DNA from 2 places in the Erwinia sp. LJJL01 genome. Region 2 is predicted to be linked to the other one. Evidence: predicted binding sites of a transcription regulator. Region 2 holds the regulator's gene; the other holds the start of a gene.
The links. The regulator PurR, encoded in region 2, represses purine synthesis genes. The targets are predictions, from matches to a motif close to CANGCAAACGTTTGCNTG.

Region 1: a site for PurR is predicted at 2,161-2,178, ahead of purH (bifunctional phosphoribosylaminoimidazolecarboxamide formyltransferase/IMP cyclohydrolase). Genes of this name have one in related genera too.

What each region holds. Positions count from the first base shown of each region.
Region 1 is NZ_CP178576.1:2,202,414-2,207,322, forward strand. Features, by position in the region: partial or broken gene purD (phosphoribosylamine--glycine ligase) at 1-422, opposite strand, end outside; gene purH (bifunctional phosphoribosylaminoimidazolecarboxamide formyltransferase/IMP cyclohydrolase) at 437-2,026, opposite strand; rRNA gene ACLI4M_RS11080 (16S ribosomal RNA) at 2,648-4,188, shown strand; tRNA gene ACLI4M_RS11085 (tRNA-Glu) at 4,262-4,337, shown strand; rRNA gene ACLI4M_RS11090 (23S ribosomal RNA) at 4,555-4,909, shown strand, end outside.
Region 2 is NZ_CP178576.1:4,445,913-4,450,821, reverse strand. Features, by position in the region: gene punC (purine nucleoside transporter PunC) at 1-849, opposite strand, end outside; gene punR (DNA-binding transcriptional activator PunR) at 962-1,879, shown strand; gene purR (HTH-type transcriptional repressor PurR) at 1,904-2,929, opposite strand; gene ACLI4M_RS21760 (YnhF family membrane protein) at 3,225-3,314, shown strand; gene ACLI4M_RS21755 (C40 family peptidase) at 3,357-4,205, opposite strand; gene ACLI4M_RS21750 (Grx4 family monothiol glutaredoxin) at 4,576-4,909, shown strand, end outside.

The sequences.
Region 1 (4,909 bases), 2.2 Mb from region 2:
GGCGCGCCTTTCTCGCGCACGTAAGCCAGTGCAGGCTCAACGTCCGTGAAGTTCTGGTATTCGGCCGTCGGGATCTTGTGGCGTGCGAGGAAGTCTTTGGTGAACGCCTTCGAGCCTTCCAGCTGCGCAGCGGCCTGAGTGGGTCCAAAGATCTTGAGACCCGCAGCGCGGAAAGCATCAACGACGCCAATCACCAGCGGCGCTTCCGGGCCAACGATGGTCAGGTCGATTTTCTCCTTCTGCGCAAAGCTCAGCAGGCCCTGAATATCGGTTGGGCTGATAGCCACGTTCTGCAACGCGGGTTCCAGCGCAGTACCGGCATTGCCCGGCGCAACAAACACGGTCTCAGCCAGCGGGGACTGAGCGGCTTTCCAGGCCAGCGCGTGTTCACGGCCGCCATTACCAATCACTAAAATTTTCATCTGAGGCTCCGTAATTAATGGCGGAAGTGGCGCATGTCGGTGAAGATCATTGCAATGCCGTGCTCATCCGCGGCGGCAATCACTTCATCATCACGGATCGAACCACCCGGCTGGATCACACAGGTAATACCCACGGCCGCAGCGGCATCAATACCGTCGCGGAACGGGAAGAAAGCGTCTGACGCCATCGCAGAACCTTTCACTTCCAGGCCTTCGTCGGCGGCTTTAATTCCGGCGATTTTCGCGGAGTAAACGCGGCTCATCTGACCGGCACCAATACCAATTGTCACATTGTCGCGTGCGTAGACGATGGCATTCGACTTCACGAACTTCGCCACTTTCCAGCAGAACAGCGCATCACGCAGCTCCTGCTCGGACGGCTGACGTTTGCTGACCACGCGCAGCTGGCTCTCATTCACCATGCCGAGGTCACGATCCTGCACCAACAGGCCGCCGTTAACGCGTTTGAAATCGAGCGCGCTCTGGCGCTGCTGCCACTGACCACAGGTCAGCACGCGCACGTTCTGTTTGGCAGCGGTCACTTTCAACGCTGCTTCAGTGGCCGCAGGCGCGATGATCACTTCCACGAACTGGCGGCTGATGATGGCCTGCGCGGTGGCTTCGTCCAGCTCGCGGTTAAAGGCAATGATGCCGCCGAAAGCAGAGGTCGGGTCGGTTTTGTACGCGCGCTCGTAAGCATCGAGAATGGAAGCGCCAACGGCGACACCGCACGGGTTAGCGTGCTTGACGATCACGCAGGCTGGCTGGTCGAACTCTTTCACGCACTCCAGCGCCGCATCAGTATCGGCAATGTTGTTGTAAGAGAGCGCTTTGCCCTGCACCTGCTGTGCCGTTGCCACCGAAGCTTCAGCAACATTCTCTTCTATATAGAAGGCAGCATCCTGATGGCTGTTCTCGCCGTAGCGCATATCCTGCTTCTTGATGAAGTTCAGGTTGAGGGTACGTGGGAAGCGGCCGGATGGCGCGGTAGTTTCGCCGTGGTAAGCCGGCACCAGGCTACCGAAGTAGTTGGCAATCATGCTGTCGTAGGCGGCAGTGTGTTCGAAGGCTTTAATCGCCAGGTCGAAGCGGGTTTCAAGCGTCAGCGAGTTGTCGTTGGCATCCAGCTCCGCAATGATGGCCTGGTAGTCACTGCTCTTCACCACGATCGCCACGTCTTTGTGGTTCTTCGCCGCAGAGCGCACCATGGTCGGGCCGCCGATGTCAATGTTCTCAACGGCGTCTGCCAGCGAGCAGCCTTCCCGCGCCACGGTCTGGGCAAACGGATAGAGGTTAACGACAACAATATCAATAGGGGAGATGCCGTGCTCAGCCATGATGGCATCATCCTGGTCGCGGCGCCCCAGGATGCCACCATGCACTTTCGGGTGCAGCGTTTTGACGCGTCCATCCATCATTTCCGGGAAACCGGTGTAGTCAGACACTTCAGTGACGGGCAGGCCAGCCTCTGCCAGCAGGCGTGCAGTACCGCCAGTGGACAGCAGCTCGACGCCACGTTGGGAAAGCGCCTGAGCGAATTCGAGGATACCGGCTTTATCAGACACGCTGAGCAGCGCGCGGCGTAGAGGACGACGTTGTTGCATGAGGTTTATCCCTTGGGCTTTGGATCGCATATAAAGAGCGTTATATGAGGCTTAGCGATCTCTTTCTATATATAGAAGAGAAATAAGTCTCAGGTAACGCCCCTGAGGGGGCTTCCGTTTGCGCGGGGCATTGTAGCGAAAACGATTGCGCGATGCTCGTCAAAATTACGCTGTTGCGACGAATGTGGATAAGTTTGTGCATAAGCAGGTATAAAGCAGGCTTTTGCTGGGGATTGCAGCAAACAGTCAAATTATCGCAAATTAGCCCTTGTCACTCGTCAGGATCTCCCTATAATGCGCAACCACTGAGACGGCACAACGGCTTACAGGCCAGCGGCTCAGGAGGTTCAGGAAGTATCTGAACCGCCGGAAAAACTTCTTAAAAGAAGTTGACTCCGAAGGAGGAAAGCGTAATATACGCCACCTCGCGACAGGAAGCTCCGGCACTGCTCGCAACGCTCTTTAACAATTTATCAGACAATCTGTGTGGGCACTCGCAGGATTGATATCAACGTCTCCGGACGTAAAAAATATCAAGCCTCACGAGTGAACACATAATGAAATTCATTATGACGTTTTACAGATGAGCACCGCTGAACTTGTTTCAGCAAATCGAACTTTTAATTGAAGAGTTTGATCATGGCTCAGATTGAACGCTGGCGGCAGGCCTAACACATGCAAGTCGAACGGTAGCACAGAGAGCTTGCTCTTGGGTGACGAGTGGCGGACGGGTGAGTAATGTCTGGGAAACTGCCCGATGGAGGGGGATAACTACTGGAAACGGTAGCTAATACCGCATAACGTCTTCGGACCAAAGTGGGGGACCTTCGGGCCTCACACCATCGGATGTGCCCAGATGGGATTAGCTAGTAGGTGGGGTAACGGCTCACCTAGGCGACGATCCCTAGCTGGTCTGAGAGGATGACCAGCCACACTGGAACTGAGACACGGTCCAGACTCCTACGGGAGGCAGCAGTGGGGAATATTGCACAATGGGCGCAAGCCTGATGCAGCCATGCCGCGTGTATGAAGAAGGCCTTCGGGTTGTAAAGTACTTTCAGTGGGGAGGAAGGCGAAGAGGTTAATAACCTTTTCGATTGACGTTACCCGCAGAAGAAGCACCGGCTAACTCCGTGCCAGCAGCCGCGGTAATACGGAGGGTGCAAGCGTTAATCGGAATTACTGGGCGTAAAGCGCACGCAGGCGGTCTGTCAAGTCGGATGTGAAATCCCCGGGCTCAACCTGGGAACTGCATTCGAAACTGGCAGGCTAGAGTCTTGTAGAGGGGGGTAGAATTCCAGGTGTAGCGGTGAAATGCGTAGAGATCTGGAGGAATACCGGTGGCGAAGGCGGCCCCCTGGACAAAGACTGACGCTCAGGTGCGAAAGCGTGGGGAGCAAACAGGATTAGATACCCTGGTAGTCCACGCCGTAAACGATGTCGACTTGGAGGTTGTGCCCTTGAGGCGTGGCTTCCGGAGCTAACGCGTTAAGTCGACCGCCTGGGGAGTACGGCCGCAAGGTTAAAACTCAAATGAATTGACGGGGGCCCGCACAAGCGGTGGAGCATGTGGTTTAATTCGATGCAACGCGAAGAACCTTACCTGGCCTTGACATCCACGGAATTTGGCAGAGATGCCTTAGTGCCTTCGGGAACCGTGAGACAGGTGCTGCATGGCTGTCGTCAGCTCGTGTTGTGAAATGTTGGGTTAAGTCCCGCAACGAGCGCAACCCTTATCCTTTGTTGCCAGCACGTAATGGTGGGAACTCAAAGGAGACTGCCGGTGATAAACCGGAGGAAGGTGGGGATGACGTCAAGTCATCATGGCCCTTACGGCCAGGGCTACACACGTGCTACAATGGCGCATACAAAGAGAAGCGACCTCGCGAGAGCAAGCGGACCTCATAAAGTGCGTCGTAGTCCGGATCGGAGTCTGCAACTCGACTCCGTGAAGTCGGAATCGCTAGTAATCGTAGATCAGAATGCTACGGTGAATACGTTCCCGGGCCTTGTACACACCGCCCGTCACACCATGGGAGTGGGTTGCAAAAGAAGTAGGTAGCTTAACCTTCGGGAGGGCGCTTACCACTTTGTGATTCATGACTGGGGTGAAGTCGTAACAAGGTAACCGTAGGGGAACCTGCGGTTGGATCACCTCCTTACCTGAAGATACCTTCCCGCGTAGTGCTCACACAGATTGTCTGATGAACGTAACGAGCAAAATGTAGTATCAGAGTCCCCATCGTCTAGAGGCCCAGGACACTGCCCTTTCACGGCTGTAACAGGGGTTCGAATCCCCTTGGGGACGCCATACCGGTAACGAAGTGAAAGTCGTTATCACCGTATCTCAAAACTGACTTTTTGGAGTCACGTTTGAGATATTTGCTCTTTAACAATCCGGAACAAGCTGAAAATTGAAACGACGCGTCGTATTCATTCTCCGTAATAAGAATGAAGTTAACGATGCGTTCGAGTCTCTCAAATGCTCACGACAGCATGCCGTCCTTCGGGACGCTTGTGGGTTGTGAGGTTAAGCGACTAAGCGTACACGGTGGATGCCTAGGCAGTCAGAGGCGATGAAGGGCGTGCTAATCTGCGATAAGCGTCGGTAAGGTGATATGAACCGCAATAACCGACGATACCCGAATGGGGAAACCCAGTGTGATACGTCACACTATCATGTCATGAATACATAGTGGCATGAGGCGAACCGGGGGAACTGAAACATCTAAGTACCCCGAGGAAAAGAAATCAACCGAGATTCCCCCAGTAGCGGCGAGCGAACGGGGAACAGCCCAGAACCTGAATCAGCTTGTGCATTAGTGGAAGCGTCTGGAAAGTCGCAGGGTACAGGGTGATACTCCCGTACACAAAAATGCACTC
Region 2 (4,909 bases):
AATACTCAGACTGTAAAACGCCAGCAGCCAGGGCAACAGCTGACGGCCGGCAAAGTGATTCAGCAGTGAACGACAGCTAAACCCACCGATCAGGAAGGCGGCAGTTTGCGGCACATAGCTCAGACCGATATCCGCGGGTGACAGGCCTAATTTTCCCAGAATAAACGGTGAGCCGGTCAGCCACGCAAAAAAACTCGCTGAACAGGCGGCATAAATCGCCACATTGCCGCTGTAAATGGGCGACTTCAGCAGAGTGAAGAAGCCCGGAGTGACGGTTTTAGGTGCGCGATGGTCGGTTACAGGGCGTGCAGGCAGGCGCAGGGTGGGGATGATCAAACCGATGCTAATCACCAGCAGCGCAACGAAGATCGATCGCCAGGAAAAGTGCTGCAGCAGCCACGCCCCCAGCAGCGGCGCCAGCGCGGGCGAAAGAGCAACCAGCGGCATGATAGTGGCAAAAACGCGATTGGCACGCGCTCCACTGTAGCGGTCTACCACCAGTGCCTGCCAGCTTACCGCCGCAGCACAGACGCCAACGGCCTGAACAAAGCGCATCGCCAGCAGCCATGGGGCAGAGTTCACCCACAGCATTGCCGCGCAGCCAATGGCAAACAGGCTCAGGCCCATCAGCAGCACGGGTTTACGGCCGATGCGATCGGAGAGTGGCCCCCAGATAAGCTGTGCGCAGGCGAAACCGGCGAGAAATATACTCAAGCTGGCGCTGATGGCACCCGCTTCACTGCCCAGGTCTTGCTGCATCACGCCAAATGCGGGCAGGTACATATCGGTAGCAAGGAAACCCAGCATGCTGAGCAGTGCCAGGTAAATCATAAAGCCTTTGGATCGCATTGTTTTAACTCTTATCAGACAAATTTTCACCGACGCAGTGTAATAGAGTGCCGACTGGCTTGTGAAACGCTAATATTCGTCAGGCGCATTGAAAAAAATTGAAGGCAAAGCTATGTGGTCTGAACATTCTCTGGAAGTTATTGATGCGGTTGCCAGAACCGGCAGTTTTACCGCTGCTGCGGCAGAACTGCATCGCGTGCCCTCTGCCGTCAGCTATACCGTACGTCAGATGGAGGAGTGGCTAGCCGTTAGCCTGTTTGAGCGGCGGCACCGCGACGTGGTGCTGACCGAAGCCGGGCGCGTATTCAGCGAAGAGGGCAGAGTTGTCATCAAAAAAATGCTCGCCACCCGTCGGCGCTGTCAACAGGTGGCTAACGGCTGGCGTGGGCAGATTAATATCGCGGTCGATCGTATTGTCCGTCCGGCGCGTACCCGGCAGCTGGTGGTGGATTTTTACCGCCACTTCCCGGATATGGAGCTGCATATTACGCCAGAGGTTTTCAACGGCGTTTGGGATGCGCTGGCGGACGGGCGCGTCGACGTGGCGATTGGCGCAACGCAGGCTATTCCTGTCGGCGGGCGTTTTGCTTTTCGCGATATGGGAAGTTTGAACTGGCGCTGTGTCGTGCTGGCCGGGCATCCGCTGCTTGGCCACAGCAGCCCGTTGAATGAAGAGTTGATACGCGAGTGGCCATCGCTGGTGCTGGAGGATACCTCCAGAGCCTTGCCAAAGCGCACTACCTGGACGCTGAATAACCAGCGGCGGCTGGTGGTGCCGGACTGGGATAGCGCGTTTGACTGCCTGCGCGCCGGATTATGCGTGGGTATGGTACCAGGGCACTTTGCTCAGCCGTGGCTGGAGCAGGGGGTGTTGTGCGAGCTGCCGCTTGCCGCCCCTTTTCCCGATAGCCCGTGCTGCCTGAGTTGGTCAGAGCAGAGCGTCTCCCCGGCGTTAAGCTGGCTGCTGGAACATCTGGGCAGTACCGAAACGCTTAACGCCGAGTGGCTAAGTGAAACCGTACCAGGGTGACGTTGCGCAACATCACCCTGAGGATTAACGACGGTAATCGCGGAATGGGCCATCGGCCACTGAACGGCGCTCAATCAGCGAAGGGTGCACCTCAATGGTCTGAGGCTCTTCACGCTTGCTGGTAATTCTGTCGAGCAGCATATCAAAGGCAGTTTCACCCAGACGCTCTTTTGGCTGGTGGACGGTGGTGAGCGCCGGCGTGAAGTAGCGCGCGTTGCGCACGTTGTCATAACCGATCACCGAAATATCCTGTGGCACACGCAGGCCCATCTCATCAGCGGCACAGATAGCCCCCATTGCCATGATATCGCCACCGCAGAAGATCGCCGTCGGGCGCTGCTTCTGTGACAAAATCTGCTGCATGGCGCGGTAGCCGGATTCCGGTTCGAAGTCACCCTGCACCAGCCACTCATCGCGCAGGCTGATGCCGGCTTCGTTAAGAGCCTTGATAAAGCCAGCATGGCGGCCGCCGCCGGTGTTGCGCTCCAGCTGCCCCGGGATCGCGCCAATATCACGATGCCCACGTTCAATCAGATAGCGCCCGGCAAGGTAGCCACCTTCGAAAGCGTTATCCAGTACGGTATCAGTGAAGTCGCCGCGCGATTCACCCCAGTCCATTACCACCATGGGGATATTACGATTGTCTTCCAGCATGGAAATCAGCTCATCGGGGTATTCTGAGCACATCACCAGCAGGCCATCAACGCGCTTTTGCGCCATCATCGACAGATAAGCCTGCTGCTTCTGGATGTCGTTGTGCGCATTGCCGAGGATCAGCGTATAACCTTTAGCAAAGCAACGGTTTTCAATGGCTTCGATAATCTCGGCAAAATAGGGGGCTTCGCTGGACGTTGCCAGCAGGCCAATAGTTTTGGTGTGGTTAACCTTCAGACTACGTGCAACGGCGCTGGGAGAATAGTGCAATTCTTTGATTGCCGTCCATACCGCTTCACGCGTCTCTTCAGCTACAAAGCGCGTTTTATTGATTACATGGGAAACGGTGGTGGTGGAAACACCGGCGCGCTTTGCCACATCCTTAATTGTTGCCATTAAACTCGTACTCCTGGCGTTATCGTAACACTCTGATAACTAATTGGTTAAACGTTTGCCTAAACACCGCCATTTCTGGCCGCCCAGAATAATGATGGATGCTGTCTCAAAGGGTCAGGATGGGGTTAAATCGTCCGTAGAGTGACATGCGGTGCTGAGTAAAATCACTTCCGTGCTTGTTGCGCAACGGAAAAGAGGAATTCTAGCAAGGCTGCGCAAAGAAAACGAGATTTTTACGGGCTACTGTGGGAAAATCTATTGGCTTACTTTAAACAGGGTTATTAAGGGGGGGGAAATGAATACCGATATGAAAATGACACTGCTGACGGTTGTGGGTTCACTGCTGATGATTATTGCGTTTAGCATCACGGCAGTAATGCACTAAGTTTCACCGGGAGGAGGTCGCTCCTCCCGTTCTCTTTAGCGTTTAACGAATGGTTTTCGGTGTCATCATGCGCCGGGCACCAATGTAGTGCTCCTGCCAGTAGTCTTCCGTCAGCGCGCTCACCTGGATATCTTTGCCGGTGCGTGGTGACTGGATAAATTTCCCACCGCCCAGATAGACGCCCACATGGTCGGCAGTGCCGCGACCATTAATGCGGAAAAATACCAAATCGCCTTTTTCCAACTCATCGCGTTTGATCGAGGCCGCGTCACGCAGGTGATACATTTCATTCGCGGTACGTGGGATCTTAAACTTCACTAAATCTTTATAGGCATACCAAACCAGCCCACTGCAGTCGAAGCCGGTTTTTGGCGAGGTTCCGCCCCACTGGTAGGGTTTCCCTAGCTGACCCATCAGTTTATTCATCGCTGTCTCACGAGCTTTCTGATAGCGCGCGCGGTGAGCTTTACTCAGCTTGAGCGGCGCATCGGTACTCTCTGCTACGCGCGATTCGAGTTTTTTATCTGCACGCTGGCGACCGTAGCGTTTTTTACCTTCGTTCTTAGCCAGCTTTTTAGCCGTGGTTTTGGTTTTTGCGACGTTAATCTTTTTTACCGGCTCAGCAGCGGGTTTCTTTTTCAGCTTAAGTTTTTGCGCAACGGTTGTACGCGTGGTTTTGGCTGGTTGTTTGCTCTTTTTGCTGAGGGGTTCTTTGACTTTTTTGGTTGAGGCGGCTTTAACCGGGCGGCGTTTACGCCGGTCATCCTTACTGGCAGCGCTGCTATCAACTTTATGTTGATTTGCATTAATAGGAGCATGTGGCGATGCGTGCGCCAGGTTCAAAAATAGCTGAGCAAAGGCCAGCAGAATGAGTGTGATGAGTGAACGCATTGTTCTCATTAACAGTTTGTGCGCTGCAAAACACTGCAACACAGCCAGAAAAAGTGATTTCTGCGCTAAAGCAGAAGGTTGGACCGATTCTAATCTAACTTCTTAACAAAAGGTAAGGTCTTTTTTGTTTCAATAATACAGATCAAGTAAACGCTTTGAAATTGAGCACAATCAGGTGGTTAAGTCAGCGGTTACTGCACTTTCGCGCATGACAGAGGGAGAATTGATGATAAGAAAATGTTATTTTGTCACCATCACCTGTTCCACGACAGCGCACAGGCTGACGCTGTTGCTGAAAATGTCATTTTCATCGCCTGGACAGAATCGCTACAATAACTAAACACGAAGTATCGTATTGAGGAAGGCATTTATGAGTACTGTTGAAAAAATTCAGCGCCAGATTGCAGAAAACCCGATCCTGCTGTATATGAAAGGCTCCCCGAAACTGCCAAGCTGCGGCTTCTCCGCGCAGGCTGTTCAGGCGCTTTCAGCCTGCGGCGAGCGTTTCGCCTATGTTGATATTCTGCTGAACCCGGACATCCGTGCTGAAATGCCGAAGTATGCCAACTGGCCGACCTTCCCACAGCTGTGGGTTGACGGTGAGCTGGTCGGCGGCTGCGATATCATCATTGAAATGTACCAGCGCGGCGAACTGCAGAGTCTGATTAAAGAAACTGCGGCAAAGTATCCGAGCGAAGCGTCTG